4 regions of the Rhodovibrio salinarum DSM 9154 genome follow, and region 1 is predicted to be linked to each of the others. Evidence: riboswitches for the same ligand, from Rfam matches in the RefSeq annotation. Region 1 holds a riboswitch; each other region holds the start of a gene.
What was found. A riboswitch is a leader RNA that binds a small molecule or an ion and turns the genes downstream of it on or off. The one in region 1 is predicted to bind cobalamin.

Region 1 (4,076 bases):
ACCCGGCTGCTGGACAACGATGGCCGTTCGCCGGTCTATATCGCCTTCGCCAGCCTGGTCGGCATGTTGCTGCTGCAGAACTTCATGGATCTGCGCATCCTGCGCGACGAGATTCCAACGGGCGACTGGATCGGGATCATTGCCGCGATGCTCCTGTCACTCCTGCTGGCCTGGGGGCTGTTGGTCTGTCTCTTGCGCGTCTGGCGCGCGGAGATCCTGCGGCCGGTCGCCCGCTCGACCCTGCAGATCACGTCGATGGTGTTCATCATCCTGATCGGCGCGACGGTGTTCTCGCTGGTCTTCCGCGGCCTGGGCGGCGATGAGCTGGTGCAGGACGTGCTGACCAACATGCCGGGCGGCATCTATACAGCCGTGGCGATCGTGATGCTGGTAATGTTCGTCCTGGGCTTCTTCCTGGACTTCATCGAGATCACCTTCGTCGTCGTGCCACTGGTCGCGCCGGTGCTGTTGCAGTCGGACATCTCGCCGGTCTGGCTGGGTGTGATGATGGCGATGAACCTGCAGACCTCCTTCCTAACCCCGCCGTTCGGCTTCGCGCTGTTCTATCTGCGGGGGGTCGCCCCCAAGGAGGTCTCGACCAAGAACATCTACCTCGGGGCCCTGCCCTTCGTCGGCATCCAGCTGATCGGCTTGACGATCCTCGCGCTGTTCCCAGGTATTGCCACCTGGCTGCCCGGCGTGATTTTCGGATAAGCACACGGCGTCAGGATCACGACGACAGAACTCGCCTCTCTACGGTGTTGGGTCAGACGATCTGCACCGGTCGTCTCTCCCGGCGTCCAACCACCAACGACGGGTGCGTCTGAATGTGCCTTGCAGCGACACATTCGGCATGCTGTAGTCAAAATCGCTAGGGTTGGTTTCCCGCCGCCGCACGGCGGGAACGATCTTGTGTCGTGGTGTCCGGCCCTCGGACACCCCGGCATTGGAGAGAGGGAACGCGGTGCGGTCCGATCCCTACAGGTCGGACCAAGGCCGTGGCTGCCCCCGCAACTGTAAGCGGCGAGCCGGCGTTCAATTGTGCATCCACTGGATCCACGGATCCGGGAAGGCCGAGCGCCCGGCGATGACCCGCGAGCCAGGAGACCTGCCACCCGCGCATCGTTGAGACCCGGAGGACGGGGTGTATCCGCCGGGGCGGGGCAGAATCTGTCGAAGATGATGCACGCCTCCCTCACGCGCGAGCCAGCAAGGTTCGTGCGGAGTTGGGCATGGCGTGCCGCCGCCCATGCTTGCACACCCGTCATGCCATCCGGGATCTCGCTTTCAGGACCTGCATGAGCGGGAGGCTCAGCTGAACACCATGGGTTACCCCACAAAACTACCGCGCGGGAGCGTGGTCGGTACCGGCCGTCTTGCCCTTCTGGCCGCGCCTCTTACCCTGTCGCTTGCTATGGCGGCGCCATCGCCAACCGTTGCGCAGCAAAAGATGGACGAAGTCGTGGTGACCGCGACGCGCGTCCCAACCCGGATCGAGGAAGTTGGCGCCTCGGTCACGGTGATCGACCGGCAAGAGATCGAGGAGCAGCAATACCGCACCGTAACGGAGGCGCTGCACACGGTTCCCGGGCTGCGCATGGTTTCCAACGGACCGCGCGGCACCACCACGTCAATCTTCATGCGGGGGGCGAATTCCAACCAGACGTTGGTGCTCCTGGATGGCCAGCGGATCAGCAATCCCGGAACCCCCAGTGGCGCCTTCAACTTCGCCGATTTGACCACAGACAACATCGAACGCATCGAAGTGGTGCGTGGGCCGCAGAGCGCGCTTTACGGCAGCGATGCGATCGCTGGCGTCATCAACATCATCACTCGACGACCGGAACGTGCGGGTGTGCGCGGCAGCGCAAGCGTCGAAGGCGGCACTCTGGGCACATTCAAAGGCAGCGGCAACCTGCGTGGACGTCAGGGCCGGGTCAGCTTCGACGCCACGCTAAGCGGCATAACGACCGACGGCGATACGATCACCCCAGAGCGCTACCGCCCAGCGGGCGCACCGGCGGAAGACGACAGCTATCAACTGCTGAAGGCTGCCGGCCGGCTCGGCATCGATCTGAGTGAGCAGCTCGACGCGTCATTCTATGCCGAGGTGACCGACAGCGAGCTGGATCTCGATGACAATCCGGAAGACCCGAACAGCGTGGAACAGACGCGCCGCTACATCACCGGCGCAGAGCTGTCGGGCCACTTCTGGGACGGCCGTTACCGCCCGACGCTAAGCCTCGGTTACACCGACTTCCGGCGCGATAACGATAACCGGCCGGATGCGTTCAGCGGAACCCGGACCAACACCGTCAACGAAGGCAGCCGTGCGTCGGCGAGCTTCGAAAACGAACTCGACGTACACGACGATCATACCCTGATCCTCGGAGCGGAGGTCTACGAGGAATCCTTTAAATCCAGCGGTGTGCAGGACTTCTCTGGCTTTATACAACGCCAGCGATCCGACGCCGATGCCACGACCACCGCGCTATTCCTGCAAGACGTCTACCAACTGACCTCGCAGCTTTCCGGCACCATCGGCGTGCGCTACGACAAGCCGGAGGATTTCGATGGCCAGGTGACTTGGCACGTCGCGCCCAGCTACGAGATCGAGGCGACCGGCACACGCCTGAAAGGCAGCGTGGGCACCGGCTTCAAGACGCCCTCCCTGTTCGAACGCTTCGGCTTCACGCCAAGCAACAGCGGCACCGCCTTCCGCGGCAACCCCGACCTGGACGCCGAAAAGAGCTTCGGTTGGGAGGTTGGCTTCGAGCAGCCCCTGTTGGACTCGCGCGTGCGTTTCGGGGCGACCTATTTCCAGAACGATATCGAAGATGGTGTGACCACGGTGTTCGATTCGAACTTCAACTCGACGACAGTGAACAACGCCGACATCGAAACCTCGGGCGTGGAAACCTTCGTGGCGGTTGAGCCGCTGGACCGGTTAAGCGTGCGCGTCGACTACACCTACCTTTCAGCGGAAGATGCGGACACCGGCCAGAGTCTGGTCCGGCGGCCCAAGCATAAGGTGACGGTACAAGCCCGTTGGCGGCCGACCGATCGTCTGACCCTGAGCGGCGGCCTGCGTGGCATCGCCGGGGTCACAGACATCGGCCTGAACGGCGGACGCGTTGACCTCAACGACTACCTCGTCGCCCGCGTCGCCGGCAGCTACCGGATCAACGACTGGTCCGAGATCACGGCCCGGGTCGAGAACCTCACGAACAACGACTATGAAACCGCCGACGGCTTCAAGGCACCGGGGCTTGAGGCGTTCGTCGGCACGCGGCTGAGTTTCTAGGCTGGCTGTCGACGTCGATGGGACGAGGGATTGTATGACCAAGATGGGTCCGATGCAGGTATGGCACGTCGCGACCGCAATACTGGTCGTGTTCTTGACGGCCTGGGGACCAGCGGCGGCCGGGTCGACGCCGGCCGCCGCCGAGCGCCCGCAACGCGTGGTGTCGCTCAACCTGTGCACCGACCAGCTGCTTGTGCAGCTGGCGGAGCCAGAACGCATTGCCTCGGTCTCCGTGCTGGCAGCCGATCCGCTCTATTCCGCGGTCGCCGACAGGGCCCAGGGCCTGCCGGTCAATCACGGCCAGGCGGAAGAGGTGCTACGGCAGAATCCCGATCTGGTGTTGACCGGTACCTTCGGGAACCGCAGCACGGTGCACCTGCTGCGCCGGCTCGGCTACCCGGTGGTACAGATCGGCCCGCCGCGCGACCTGACCGATGTCCGCCGTCAAATCCGCAAGATCGCTGACGCACTTGGCGTGCCGGCGCGGGGCCGCGCGTTGATCCGGCGCTTGGACACACGGCTGGCCGCTGCTGCGCCACAGGAACGATCCGAGGATCGCGTCACGGTCGCGATCTACCAGCCCAACGGGATCGTTGTCGGACGCAACGAACTCCCCCACGCGGTCGCGACTGCGGCGGGCCTCTCCAACCTGGCGGCGGACCAGGGCATGAACGGCATGAGTCCGCTTGCGCTGGAGCGGTTGCTGGTCGCACGTCCGGACGTTCTGATCCTGCAAAGCGAACGCGATCCCGCACCGTCCCAGGCGACCGAA
Region 2 (4,076 bases), 1.2 Mb from region 1:
ATGCCTTCGGCGTTCAGGCGAGTATTCGCCGCGACCCTTCGGATGGGGCCCTGGCCATCCGTTTCAAAGACCCGCTCCCCCAATCTCAGGAATCTAAGGAGGTTGCTTGATGCGATTCATGGCGATCGTCGCCGCCGCGTGTTTGTTGACCAGTCCGGTCGCGGCCGAGGTGCACGAGGTCAAGATGCTGACCCGCGGAGACGCTGGTGCGATGGTGTACGAGCCGGCCTATCTGGAAATCGCGCCCGGTGACACCGTGCAGTTCATCGCCGCCCAAGGGGGCCACAACGCGGCGAGCATCGATGGCTTTGTGCCGTCCGGCTACGCGGGTTTCAAGGGGCAGATCAACGAGGAGATCCGCATCACGCTGGATCAGCCCGGTTTTTACGGCGTGAAGTGCTCGCCGCACTTCGCGATGGGGATGGTGATGTTGATCCGCGTCGGCGAGACGGATGTCGCCCGTCCAGAACTCCCGGCCGATCTTCCCCAACGGGCGAAAGCTCGGTTCGACGATATTCTGGAGGACCTAGGACAATAATAATCTAAATTCGCTCTTTGATCGGCGGCCTGTGCAAAGGCGATTAAGAGAGTGCTGTGATCGCGCGCCCAGGGCCGAAGGTCGTTGCGGCGTGGAATCAAAATGTTGCGGAGAATTGCGCAGCAAACTACTATGCTTTTCTTGGAAGGGATGTTGCGCCCAAGCGGCGCAACAGGGAATCCGGTGCAATTCCGGAGCCGTGCCCGCGACCGTGAGCGGCAAGCGGCGGTTCAATCAGCCACTGGGGCGTGCCCCGGGAAGGCGAACCGTCCGCGCCAGCAGCCGCAAGCCGGGAGACCGGTCCTTTCCGCAAAATCTCAACCTCTTGCCCGGACGGGACCATCCGGGAGAAAGGATCGTCGATGACGCGCCCAGTGACGGGTGATCCGCGGCCGTCTGCTCTGCCGCACGTGAGCAACGACAATCAGAATATCGATCCGGGTGGCCTGATGACGGCCGTGCTGCAGGAGCGTGGCGGGTTGGACCCGGCGCACACCGCGCATGATTTTCTGATCGGCTGGCTGCTCGAACTGCCGGCCGATCTTGATCCAGCGATTGCCGCCCGGCAGTTGCTGGCCAAATCCCCGATGTCCAGTGCCTCGGGTCGGGCCCATCGGGTTGCCGAACTGCTGGCCGAAACGGCCGCGCATCCACGCGCGCGGGCGCATGCGTCTCGACGCCGGTCGGTTAGCCGTCGGCCCGGATGAGCGCTGCGCCCTGGGCGGTGGCTGAGGGGCTGGCCTTTCCCGGAGTTGGCTTCAAAGCGGCAGGGTGAGCCGGGCTTCCGCGCCGCCTTCCGGGCGGTTGGCGAGCGTGACGTCGCCGCCGTGGGCGCGGGCGATGTTGCGCGCGATCGACAGGCCGAGGCCGCTGCCCCCGGTCTCCCGACTGCGGGACTCCTCCAGGCGCACGAACGGGTCGAACACGCGTTCCAGCTGATCTTCGGGCAGGCCGGGGCCATCGTCCGCGATCGTCAGCGTGATCGCCGTCGCGGTGTGCGTCAGCGTCACCTCGGCCGCCTGGCCGTAGCGCACGGCGTTGACGATCAGGTTGCGCACGGCCCGCTTGAGCGCTGTCGGGCGGCAGATGGCATCCAGCCGATCGGGCCCCTGGAAACGCACGGCTTCGCCCGCGTCCGCGAAGTCGTCGCAGATGCTCTGGACCAGGCTGGCAAGATCGATGCGCCGGCTGTCTTCTTCCTGTGCATCGGCTTGGGCGAACGTCAGGGCCGCTTCCGTCATCTCCGCCATGTCGTTCAAGCCGGCCAGCATGCGTTCGCGCGTTTCGGCTTCGTCGATCATTTCGGCGCGCAGCCGCATGCCGGTGATCGGCGTGCGCAGGTCGTGGGCAATCGCCGCCAGCATGCGCGTGCGGTCGGCGACGAAGCGGGTCAGGCGTTCCGACATCACGTTGAAGGCGTGGGTCGTGCGGCGCACGTCGGCCGGGCCCTCTTCCAGCAGCGGGCCGACATTTTCGCCGCGGCCAAGCCGGTCGGCGGCGTCGGACAATGTTGCCAACGGCCGCACGATCCGCCGCACGGCCAGGGCGACGGCCACGGCGACCGCGATCGCCGAAAGGCCGAGCGACAGGGCCATCGGCCAGATCATCTCCGGGATCGGTGGGTGCAGCACGCGTTCGATGTTGAGCCAACGGCCGTCCGGCAGGTGCAGCGACAGGGTCAGGACATCGCCGTCGGGCAGCGGCGTGCCGTAACGACCCCGACCACGTTCCGGGACGCTGCGGATGGTCGCGCGCACATCGACGATCGCCGGCGGCATCGCGCGCTGTAGTCGTGCCTGAAAGCGCAGGTCGCGTTCACCCGTCTCCGCCAGCGGTGTGTCGGCAAGGGTGTAGCGGGTCGTGCTGCTGTTCAGCACGCGCAGGATTTCCGCGCGCCGGTCCGGCGACATCGGCAAGATCAACTGCGCGATTCCAGGCACCCGGTCGAGGGTGAAGGCACGGACCACGTGACGGGTCACGTGCCTTTGCTCGCGCAACAGGATCACCCCCGCGACTGCCTGGGCGGCCACCACTGCCACCACGACCGCCAACACCAGGCGGCCGGTCAGGCTTGTGGGCAGCCAGTGGGTCATGACCATGTGACCTCCTGCGCGAACTGATAGCCGCCGCCGCGGGACGTCTGGATCAGCTGCGGGCGCTTGGGATCGGCTTCGATCTTGCGGCGCAGGCGGCTGACCAGGATGTCGACCGAGCGTTCGAACGCTTCCGTGTCGCGGCCGTGCACCAGGTCCAGCAGTTGCTCGCGCGACAGCACCGTTTGTGGGTAGGTCAGGAAAGCGACGAGCAGGCGGTGCTCGCTGTCGCTCAAGCTGACCACCCGACCGGTGGGCGTGGTGACCTCGCGGCGTGCGGCATCCAGTTCCCAGCCGCCGAAGTGCGCGCGGTGGCCGCGGGCGCTGCCGCGTTGCGGCGGTAAGGCGTGGGTTCGCCGTAGCACGGAACGGATGCGCGCCAACAGTTCGCGTGGGCTGAACGGCTTCACGACATAGTCGTCCGCCCCGACTTCCAGCCCGACCACGCGGTCGGTTTCGGACTCCTTCGCCGTCAGCAGGATCACCGGCAGGTCGAGATGATCGCGGACGTGCCGGCACAGGCTCAGGCCGTCTTCCCCCGGCATCATGATGTCGAGCACGGCGAGGTCGACTGCGTGTCCGTTCAGGAGCGACCTGGCTTCCGCGCCGTCAGCGGCCGCGGAGACCCGCAAGCCCTCGCGCGTCAGGTAGCGGCGCAGGCCGTCCCGGATGTCCCGGTGATCGTCCACGACAAGGATATGCGGGGCAGGGTCGCTCGCCACGGTCGGGGTCTCCAAGTGCTTCGGCTCGGGTGAGAGTAGGGGGCTGCGGCAGGCCGTGCAGGCGGCGATTTGTAACAGGATGTTTCAACCCCTGCGGTCTGAAACACAGCGTTACACACCAAAGCTGGCGGTGAGCCCGGGATCGGCGTCATCTCAGTCCTGCAAGCCAACGGGCCAGACCATGACGGCCCAGCCAACAGCAGGAGACGAGCATGACCCGCAAGACCAAATGGCTCACCAGCACCTTCGCCCTCGCCGTGGCCGTCGGCGCCGCTGGGGTCGCGCTGCAGGCGCAGGCCGCGATGCCCGCGTTCGGCCGGCCGTCGGTTCCCCCCTTCTTCGCGGCGGCCGACGCCAACGACGACGGTGCGGTGACCCGGGACGAGCTGCACGCTTTCGTGCAGGAGCAGCTGACGGCGATGGACGCCGACGGCGACGGGATCGTCAGCGAGGATGAGTTCGAAGACGGCCTGGACGACCGTCGCCAGGCAATGGCGCAAGCGCGCTTCGATCAGCTGGACAAGAACGGTGATGGCGCCCTGTCGCCCGACGAATTCGACCAGGCCCGCGCCGCGCCGGCTATGCAGCGTAGCCGTCCGAACGACGACCGCCGCGCCGAATTCCTGTTCCGCCGTCTGGACGCCAACGATGACGAGGTGTTGCAGGCGATCGAGGTGACCTCCTTCGCCGATCGGGTGTTCGCGCGGGCGGATGCGAACGGCG
Region 3 (4,076 bases), 310 kb from region 1:
GGCGATCACCTGCTCCATGTCGAGCTGGTAGCCTGCCCGTTCGCCCAGCAACCGGCCGGTGGGATGGCCCAGGATGGTAAAGTTCGGGTTCTCCATCGCCTTGAGCACCCGGGTCGTCTGCTTATCGCCAGACAGGTTCATCCGGCTGTGGATCGAACAGACGGTCAAATCAAGGCGCGCGAGGACCGCGTCCGGCAGATCGAGCGTCCCGTCCTCCAGAATGTCGACCTCGATCCCCTTCAACAGGGTGATACCGTCGAGCGACTCGTTCAGGTCGTCGATCGCGTCGATCTGCCGGGCCAGCCGGTCGGCGTCCAGGCCGCCGGCAACCCGTACCGCCTTGGAATGGTCGGTGATCGCCAGGTAGCTCAAGCCACGCGCTTTCGCCGCCTGGGCCATCTCCTCCAGCGTGCCCGCTCCGTCGGACCAGTCGGTATGGCTGTGGAGGTTGCCGCAGATGTCGTCGAGCGTGACAAGATCGGGCAGTTTGTCAGTCTGCGCCGCCTCGATCTCGCCGCGATCCTCGCGCAGCTCGGGCACGATCTCGGGCAGACCGACGGCCTCGAACACCTCGACCTCGCGCCTGCCGGCAACCCGCGTCTCGCCTTCAAAAACGCCGTATTCGTTGACCTTTAGGCCGCGCTGCTGGCCCAGTTGGCGAACCCTGATATTGTGCGCCTGGCTGCCGGTGAAGTAGTGCAGCGCGGCGCCATAGCTTTCCCGCGCAACCGCCCGCAGATCGACCTGCAGGCCACCCTTAAGCACCACGCTCGCCCGTGTCTGTCCGTGCGAGAGCACGCGCTGGACGTCGTCGTAAGCGACGAAACGGTCCATCACCGGGCCGGCGTCCGAACAGCTCAGCAGGATGTCGAGATCGCCGACCGTCTCCTTCCGGCGCCGGTAACTGCCGGCAATGATCGCCTGGTCGACGCCGTCGATCTGCCGCAGCATTTCGATCAACGGTTCGGCAAGCTCCTCGGCATCCCGGCGCCGGAACCGTTTCTCACCACTTCCACGGGTCGCCAGCTCCTCCAGAATGTTCTGCTCGGTCTTCTTACCAAACCCGGAGAGGTCTTGAATTTCACCGGACTCAGTCGCTTTCTTCAGACCGGCCAGGTCCCGCACGCCAAGCGCTTCGTAGAGCGTCTTGACCCGCTTAGGCCCGAGACCGGCAATACCCATCACATCGATCAGGCTTTCCGGGACGTCCTGAACGATTTCCTGTAAGTCGCTGAGTTCGCCGGTCTCGACGATCTCGCGGGTCTTCTGCGCCAAATCCGCGCCGATCCCGGGTAACTCCGTCAAATCCGTGCCGTCACGCAATAGCTGGACGACGCTGTGCGGCAGATCGCGGAGGGTCCGGGCGCCGTTGCGGTAGGCGCGCACCCGGAAAACGTTGGCGCCTTGAATTTCGAGCAAATCCGCCAGTTCGTCGAACTTCGCCGCGATATCGCGGTTGTGCGTGGGCACCGGACCGCTCCTCTTCATCACCGTGCATCTATCTTACCCGGTGTAGGTTTGGGCCGGCTGGCGCAGGTACAAGAGCTCAGTTGCGTGGCAACAATCAGAACACCACTGCCGCGACCACACTTACCCGCGTGCGTCTTTCGAATAGGCGATATAGCCCGAATCAGAGTTGATCCGCCCGAGCGAAAAATCGGTCGGGATGCTTGCTCGAAGTCATTAACGGTCGGTACCCTCTTCCACGCGGTATTCGCACCCTGCGAACGGGAAACCGGTGCAAGTCCGGTGTGGCCCCCGCCACTGTGTTGGACGAAACCACGCTCATCAGGCCACTGGCATCGTGCTGGGAAGGCGAGCGCGGCAACATCCTCAGCCAGGAGACCGACCGCACTCAAACGACCGACCTCAGACCAACGGCGCGGTGGGCGCCGAAAGGAGACTTTATGAGATTTCTACTCGCTTTTCTCGCAACCGTCCTGACCGCCTCCAGCGCAACTGCGCACACTGGGGCGATGACCACGGGCGGCTTTACAACCGGCTTCCTGCACCCGATCGGTGGATTGGATCACGTTCTTGCAATGGTGACGGTCGGCCTGCTGGCTTTCCACATGGGAGGTCGCGCCACTTGGGCCGTGCCGGCTAGTTTCGTCGGTATGATGGTGGTTGGCGGTGTGCTCGGCGCCGCGGCGATTACGCTGCCGCTCGTCGAGCTCGCGATCGTCCTCTCCGTGGTGGTGCTGGGCGCCATCGTCGCCAGTGGCCGGGCCTTGCCATCCATCCTCGCCATCGCTGTCGTCGGCGTGTTTGCCGTTTTCCACGGGCATGCGCACGGGGCGGAGATGCCCGTGGCCGCTTCCGGGATCACCTATGGGCTTGGTTTCGTTCTCGCGACGGCCCTGCTGCACGGCGCGGGCTTGCTGGCCGGGTATGCTCTGGCCCGGTTCGACTCGGGCGCCAAACTCATGCGCGTGACCGGCGCCGCCGCATCCTGTGCCGGACTGCTTCTGCTCGCCGGCACTGTCTAAGGCCATCTTCAAGAAATGCCCGCGCTGGCCGGTTGCTGGCTGGCGCGGGCCCGTTCTGACAGCACCGTGAAGCCAGCAACCCGACTCTGTCCGGACAGCCAACTGCTGAGGCGTGCTTTAAAGCAGCTTACTGGACGCGCTTGCGAAACAGCCAGACCGCGACCACACCGGTCACCACCGCGATCACCAGCATCGGCCAAAGCTGTTGCAGGACGAGTTCCACCGGCAGATCCCGCAGGAACAGTCCGCGCAAGATCACCAGCATGTAGCGCAGCGGATCGGCGTAGGTCAGCAACTGGACGAACGTCGGCATGTTGTCGATCGGGGTCGCGAACCCGGACAGAATGATGGCCGGCATCAGGAACAGGAACGCGCCCACGATCGCTTGCTGCTGGGTACGCGCATAGGCCGAGATCATCAATCCGACGCTGACCGATGAGATCAGGAACAGGACAAGCGCGAGCGCGAGTAAGGCTAGGTCTCCGCGGAACGGGACCTGGAACCAGTAGATCGCGATCGCTGTGATCGCCGCGCCCTCGAACAGGCCGATCAAAAGCGCGGGGACCATCTTGCCGATCAGCACCTCGACCGGTCGAAGCGGCGTGACCATGAGCTGCTCATAGGTGCCGAGTTCCCGCTCCCGGGCGACGGACAACCCGGCCACGACCATCGTGACCACCAACGTCAGGGTTCCGACTAGCCCAGGCACGATGAACCACTGACTTTTCAGGTTCGGGTTGAACCATGCCCGGCTGACCAGCGTCGCCGGCGGGCCAGCGGCCCCTGCGGTTTCACCCTGGTCACGGACGAACCCCGCAACGATCTCATCCGCGTAACCAAGGACCACGAGCGCGGAATTGGCCCGCCGGCCGTCTAGGATCAGCTGTACCTCGGCCGCCCCACTGCCCTTCAGGTCCGCGGCGAAATCGGGACCGATGTGCAGCACGGCAAGCGCCCTTTTCTCGTCGATCGTCGGGGCGATCTCGTCAACATGGTCCAGACGCGCGACCGGGCGGAAGCCATCGGAGGCGGTGAAACGCGCGACCAGATCCCGGGACTCCGCACTCATATCCTGGTTCAGGATCGCCAGCCGCGCATTGTCGACGTCGAAGGTCGCCGCATAAGCGAAGATCAGCAATTGCACCAGCGGCGGCAAGATCAGGACCGCGCGGCTGCGGCGGTCCCGCCAGATCGCCCGGAATTCCTTCACAACAAGCGCAGCGAGCCGTCCCCACATCGCCGCTACTCCAGACTCTTGCGGGTGCGCAGCACGGCAATTCCGATCAGAAGCACCGCAAAGCCGGCAAGCGCAGCCAGGTTCGGCCAGATCAGCGGCCAAACGTTCCCGACCAGGAACAGGGTCTGCAGGATCGACACGAAATAGCGCGCGGAGACCAGGTAGGTGATCGCCTGCACCCAACCCGGCATCGCGGAGATGTCGAAGATGAAGCCCGAAAGCATGATCGCCGGCAGCATGGTCGCCATGATCGCGGCCTGGGCGGCGACGAACTGACTGCGTGTCAGGGTCGAGATGAACAGCCCCATGCCAAGCGCGTTCGCCATGAAGACGGCGGACGTCAGGATCAA
Region 4 (4,076 bases), 350 kb from region 1:
CGGAAGGTAGGGGCGTAGGGCGACGGCCACCGCCTCGATCCGCGGGGGCAAGCGGCGGGTGGATCGCGCCCCGAGTATCGCGTTTTGACAGGTCATGAGTTGGTCGCGGACGCTTCCGCCCCTTGGGCTTTGGTTTGCCCGTTCACAAGACGCATCAATGCCAGGATGATGAGCAGCGTGGCGCCGTAGAACAGCAGCTGGATGCCCATCGGCCGATCTGTGTACCCGATGAGGATGTGCAGCAGCATGCCAAGCCAGCTGTCCTGCGCGAGAACGCCGGAGGTGTCCCAGATCTGCAGCCCAAGGGACGGCAGCAGGCCGGCTTGGTTGAGAAAACCAGCCGCCGTTGCCGCCAGACCGCACGCCAGCAGCAGGACCATCCAGGACACGGCCGAGAAGAAATACCGGATCGGAATCGCAAGCAGGCCGCGGTAGAGCAGCCACCCAACGAGGACGCCCGCCACCAGTCCCAGGGCACCGCCCAGCATCATCTGGGACCAGGCCCCGCCGGATGCGGCCAGGCTGTAGAGGAACAACACTGTTTCGGAGCCTTCCCGCAGCACCGCCAGGGCTGTGACCAGCCCGAGTGCCGCCAAGGGGCGGGCGCCGATCTTGACGTCATGGCCGACCCGGCGCATCTCGTCGGCCATCTGCCGGCCGTGCGCGGCCATCCAGGCGTTGTGCCAGGCCAGCATCGCTACGGCGAGTAACAATACGCCTGCGTTGAAAAGCTCTTGACCCCGGCCTTGCAGCAGGTTGGCGAGCCCGTTCGCGAATGCGGCGACGACCATCGCGCCGAGGATGCCGATGGCGATCCCGCCACCGACCCAGCGGCCCCGGCCGACGACGCCGCGCGTGGCGCCAAGGACGATCGCCACGATCAGGGCCGCTTCCAGGACTTCACGGAAAACGATAACGGCGGAACCAGCCATTGTGGCTACCCCTTCCCCTTACTTCGCGATCAGCGTGCCCTGCGCGGTGTCCTGGTGAAATTCGCCGAAAAAGCCGTATTCGCCCTCTGGGAGCGGACCGACCCAGACGGTGCCCTTCGAATTGCCCGACAGGATCTTTTCCCGCCGAAGATCGTGACTCTCGAATTCTTCGGGGGTGGGATCCTGGTTATCGATGATGAGCCTGACCCGGATTTTCGCGGGCACCTCGAGCGTAGCGGGGACGAACTTGTGGTTCTTGATGACGATCGTACGGGTTAAATTGTCATCGGCTGCGGCCGGATGGCTGGAGAGCGATGCAGCTGCGAGCGTGACTGCGATGAGAGCGCCGAGTGCGGCACGAAATTTCATAACGATGTCTCCTGGGCCTTTGAGGCCCGTCTTCTTGCGCACAAACCTGTAAAGTCGCTACTGCAGTTCATTCGCAATAACAAGAGGGATCACGCCGGCTGTTTCGGGATAGCTTGGCAGGCGGTTATCCAAATAGGCGATGTGAAATTGCAGTTTTCTGGGGCGTCAAGAGCACGACGGACCGTCATATCGGCGCATAAAGCTGTACACTGCCGGCCTTAACTGCGCAGCTATGTCGCAGGTGTCGCAGATCGCGTGTTCGAGCCGCGCGCGGCTTACCTCAGGCTCCGATCCGCCGTATGTGGACAAGATCATCACCTGTATGCATGGCTCGCGCGCGGTGGCGTAAATCAGCGCGAGTCAAAACGGGGCGGCGCTGCTCCTGTCAGCGCCGCCCCGCTATATGCTGCAGACTTCGTCTGATTTGGCTTTAAGAAATCCGGCGGTAGAAGGCCGCGGACAGGGTCCCGATCAGCACCCAGAAGATCGCACTCACGATAATCGAGGTGGCGGCGAAATGACCGGCGAGTTCGGGGGGGACGGCTCCGCCGATGCTTTCGGGCTGCGGTGCGCCGACCAAATGCGGGATGACCGCGACGGCGACGCCAAGCGCCTTAAGCAGGTAATTCGGCGCGAACACCAGCAGACCGAGTCCGGCCCCGGCGCCGGCCACCGCGAAACACCACCAGAGCTGCCGCGCCTGAAGGTCGGCCGCCATCGAGCCCGGCGCCTCCGGCGGCAACCCGAGTGCCGGCGCCAGGGTGAACACGGCAAAGCCGGCAGCGCCCCAAAGCAGGCCGACCGTCGGGGTCACCGTGCCGCCATGCAGCGCCATTCCCGCGACCACCAGCAGGGCAAAGCCAACCCCCGCGATCAGGTTCGCGAGCGTTGAATAGAACGTGCGTTCCAGACCGTCGTCCGGCGCCCAGGGTTCGCCTGCGCCAGCAGTGTCCGCATGTGCTTCGGCCCCGCTGTGGACGAACTTCAGCAGGCCGCCGGACATGTGGGCGTGTTGGGCATGTGGGGTAATCAGGCCAGCGTCATGATGGCCGCCGCCTTCGAACTCCTCTGCGTGCAGGATGATCGGCGTCGTGGTGAAGCTGTGAACGACCGAGATCGCGGCGCCCGCAAGCAGACCGGCGGCAATCGCCGCCAGGAAAATCCGTCTGAACATGAGGCCCCCTTAGTGGCAGGGGAAGGCGAACGCGTGGCGCGAGTCATGCGCCGCGTTGTGGATCGTGGTCGGACTCGCAAACCCGACGCCCGCGATCAGCACGACACCGAATAGAATGGCCGCAAAAGCTGCGGCTAGGATCTGTGTCCGCTCGTGCGTGCCCGCGTGACCCGAAAGGCCCGGTGCAGACTGTTGATTGGATTGGTAGCTCATTTCATTCCCCGTCTTGACGCACCGCCCGTGCGTGCTGGATGGCAGGTGCCGGAGCGCATGTGGCATGTCTCCAGCCGTTACAGGCTCGCGGCAGGTTTCCTGGCTGGCGGGTCGTAACCGTACCCCCGCCTTCCCAGGCTCGGCGCATGGTTGCGCAGGGCCCAGTGGCGTGCTGGAGGTCGGCTCGCCGCTCACAGTTGCGGGGGCAGCGCCGGACTTGCACCGGCTTCCCTCATCGTCCCCAACGGGAACCGTCGAGCGGGAATCAGCTTAGAGCGGGGCGCAAAGGTGCGCAAGGACGACAACGGAGACTGGCGGAGAGAGACTGGCTGTTGGAGACGCGCAGGCACGGAAAATCGTTCAAAGTGAACCTGTTAGGCGACATCAGTTAGAATCGCGGTTGTCAAACCGGGCCTAATCGGCATTGCGCCAGATAGTCCGCATGACTTCGAACAGAAACGCGGTCGACAGTCCGAACAGCAGCATGCCCGCGGCGGCTTCGAAGCTTCCCAGCAGCCGCCAGTGGGGCGACGCGGTCACGTCGCCGTAGCCCACGGTCGTGAAGCTGGCTGTGGAGAAGTACAGTGCCGGCTCCATCGTATCGAATTCGCCAACCCACAGGAACGCGAGCGCCCAGATCCAGATTTGCAGGATGTGGGACAGAAACGCGGCCACCCCGGCTTGCACCAAGATGGAAAAACGTCTTGGCCCTTTTGGCCGCACGGTATGGCGTGTGACCCAGCGTTTGAGGCGGACGGCCACGGTGTCGAGGACGATTGCGTGAAGACCGACGCACAGCGCGAGAAGCCCGGCGCCTAAAGTCATCTGGACAAGCACGTTCAGAGGCCAAATGCGAGAGGAACGCAGTGTTGCGGGGCGTCTAATCATAGCGCATCAGAGATCAGACAAACACATCGTAGCGAGTTTTGTGACCTCGCTGGCTAGACGCGCGCGCCGGATCGCCCTGATACATGTATGTACAATGGCTAGCGTGGTGCGTGCGCTGGTGCGTCCAAGCGCGTGACCTGGAGCCGGATTGCGCGTCAGCTGGGTGAGGCCTGCTGGGGCACGTCCCCTTGGGAACGCCGAGGTTGTATACGGGAGAACGGAGATGTCGTTCCAGCAATTCAAGTACCTGGATGCGCTGGCCCGCCACCGGCATTTCGGCCGCGCCTCGGTGGCGTGTAATGTCACGCAGCCCACGCTGTCGGCTGGCATCCGGGCCCTGGAGCAGGAGTTGGGGACGCGGCTCGTCCATCGTACGCACCGGTTCGAGGGGCTGACGGCAGAAGGCGAGCGGGTGCTCGCCTGGGCGCAGCGCATGTTGTTCGAGTGGGAGAATCTGCGTGGCAACCTGCTGGACGTCGACGCTTGTCTGAGCGGTCGCC

Region 2: another riboswitch for cobalamin. It lies ahead of RHOSA_RS0118130 (hypothetical protein); the one in region 1 lies ahead of RHOSA_RS0112490 (TonB-dependent receptor plug domain-containing protein).
Region 3: another riboswitch for cobalamin. It lies ahead of RHOSA_RS0110985 (HupE/UreJ family protein); the one in region 1 lies ahead of RHOSA_RS0112490 (TonB-dependent receptor plug domain-containing protein).
Region 4: another riboswitch for cobalamin. It lies ahead of RHOSA_RS25950 (CbtB domain-containing protein); the one in region 1 lies ahead of RHOSA_RS0112490 (TonB-dependent receptor plug domain-containing protein).

Annotation. Positions count from the first base shown of each region.
Region 1 covers NZ_KI911559.1:2,691,260-2,695,335, forward strand. The annotation lists gene RHOSA_RS0112480 (TRAP transporter large permease) at 1-714, shown strand, start outside; cobalamin riboswitch at 905-1,130, shown strand; gene RHOSA_RS0112490 (TonB-dependent receptor plug domain-containing protein) at 1,451-3,304, shown strand; gene RHOSA_RS0112495 (ABC transporter substrate-binding protein) at 3,339-4,076, shown strand, end outside.
Region 2 covers NZ_KI911559.1:3,895,683-3,899,758, reverse strand. The annotation lists gene RHOSA_RS0118140 (ABC transporter ATP-binding protein) at 1-110, shown strand, start outside; gene RHOSA_RS0118135 (pseudoazurin) at 119-538, shown strand; cobalamin riboswitch at 670-858, shown strand; gene RHOSA_RS0118130 (hypothetical protein) at 901-1,245, shown strand; gene RHOSA_RS0118125 (ATP-binding protein) at 1,297-2,631, opposite strand; gene RHOSA_RS0118120 (response regulator) at 2,628-3,353, opposite strand; gene RHOSA_RS23510 (CREC-EF hand family protein) at 3,566-4,076, shown strand, end outside.
Region 3 covers NZ_KI911559.1:2,376,592-2,380,667, reverse strand. The annotation lists gene polX (DNA polymerase/3'-5' exonuclease PolX) at 1-1,470, opposite strand, end outside; cobalamin riboswitch at 1,692-1,868, shown strand; gene RHOSA_RS0110985 (HupE/UreJ family protein) at 1,908-2,489, shown strand; gene RHOSA_RS0110980 (ABC transporter permease) at 2,617-3,726, opposite strand; gene RHOSA_RS0110975 (ABC transporter permease) at 3,732-4,076, opposite strand, start outside.
Region 4 covers NZ_KI911559.1:2,336,391-2,340,466, forward strand. The annotation lists gene RHOSA_RS0110760 (4Fe-4S binding protein) at 1-96, opposite strand, end outside; gene RHOSA_RS0110765 (FTR1 family iron permease) at 93-932, opposite strand; gene RHOSA_RS0110770 (cupredoxin domain-containing protein) at 951-1,301, opposite strand; gene RHOSA_RS0110775 (CbtA family protein) at 1,732-2,475, opposite strand; gene RHOSA_RS25950 (CbtB domain-containing protein) at 2,485-2,754, opposite strand; cobalamin riboswitch at 2,761-2,960, opposite strand; gene RHOSA_RS24745 (potassium channel family protein) at 3,103-3,513, opposite strand; gene RHOSA_RS21925 (LysR family transcriptional regulator) at 3,800-4,076, shown strand, end outside.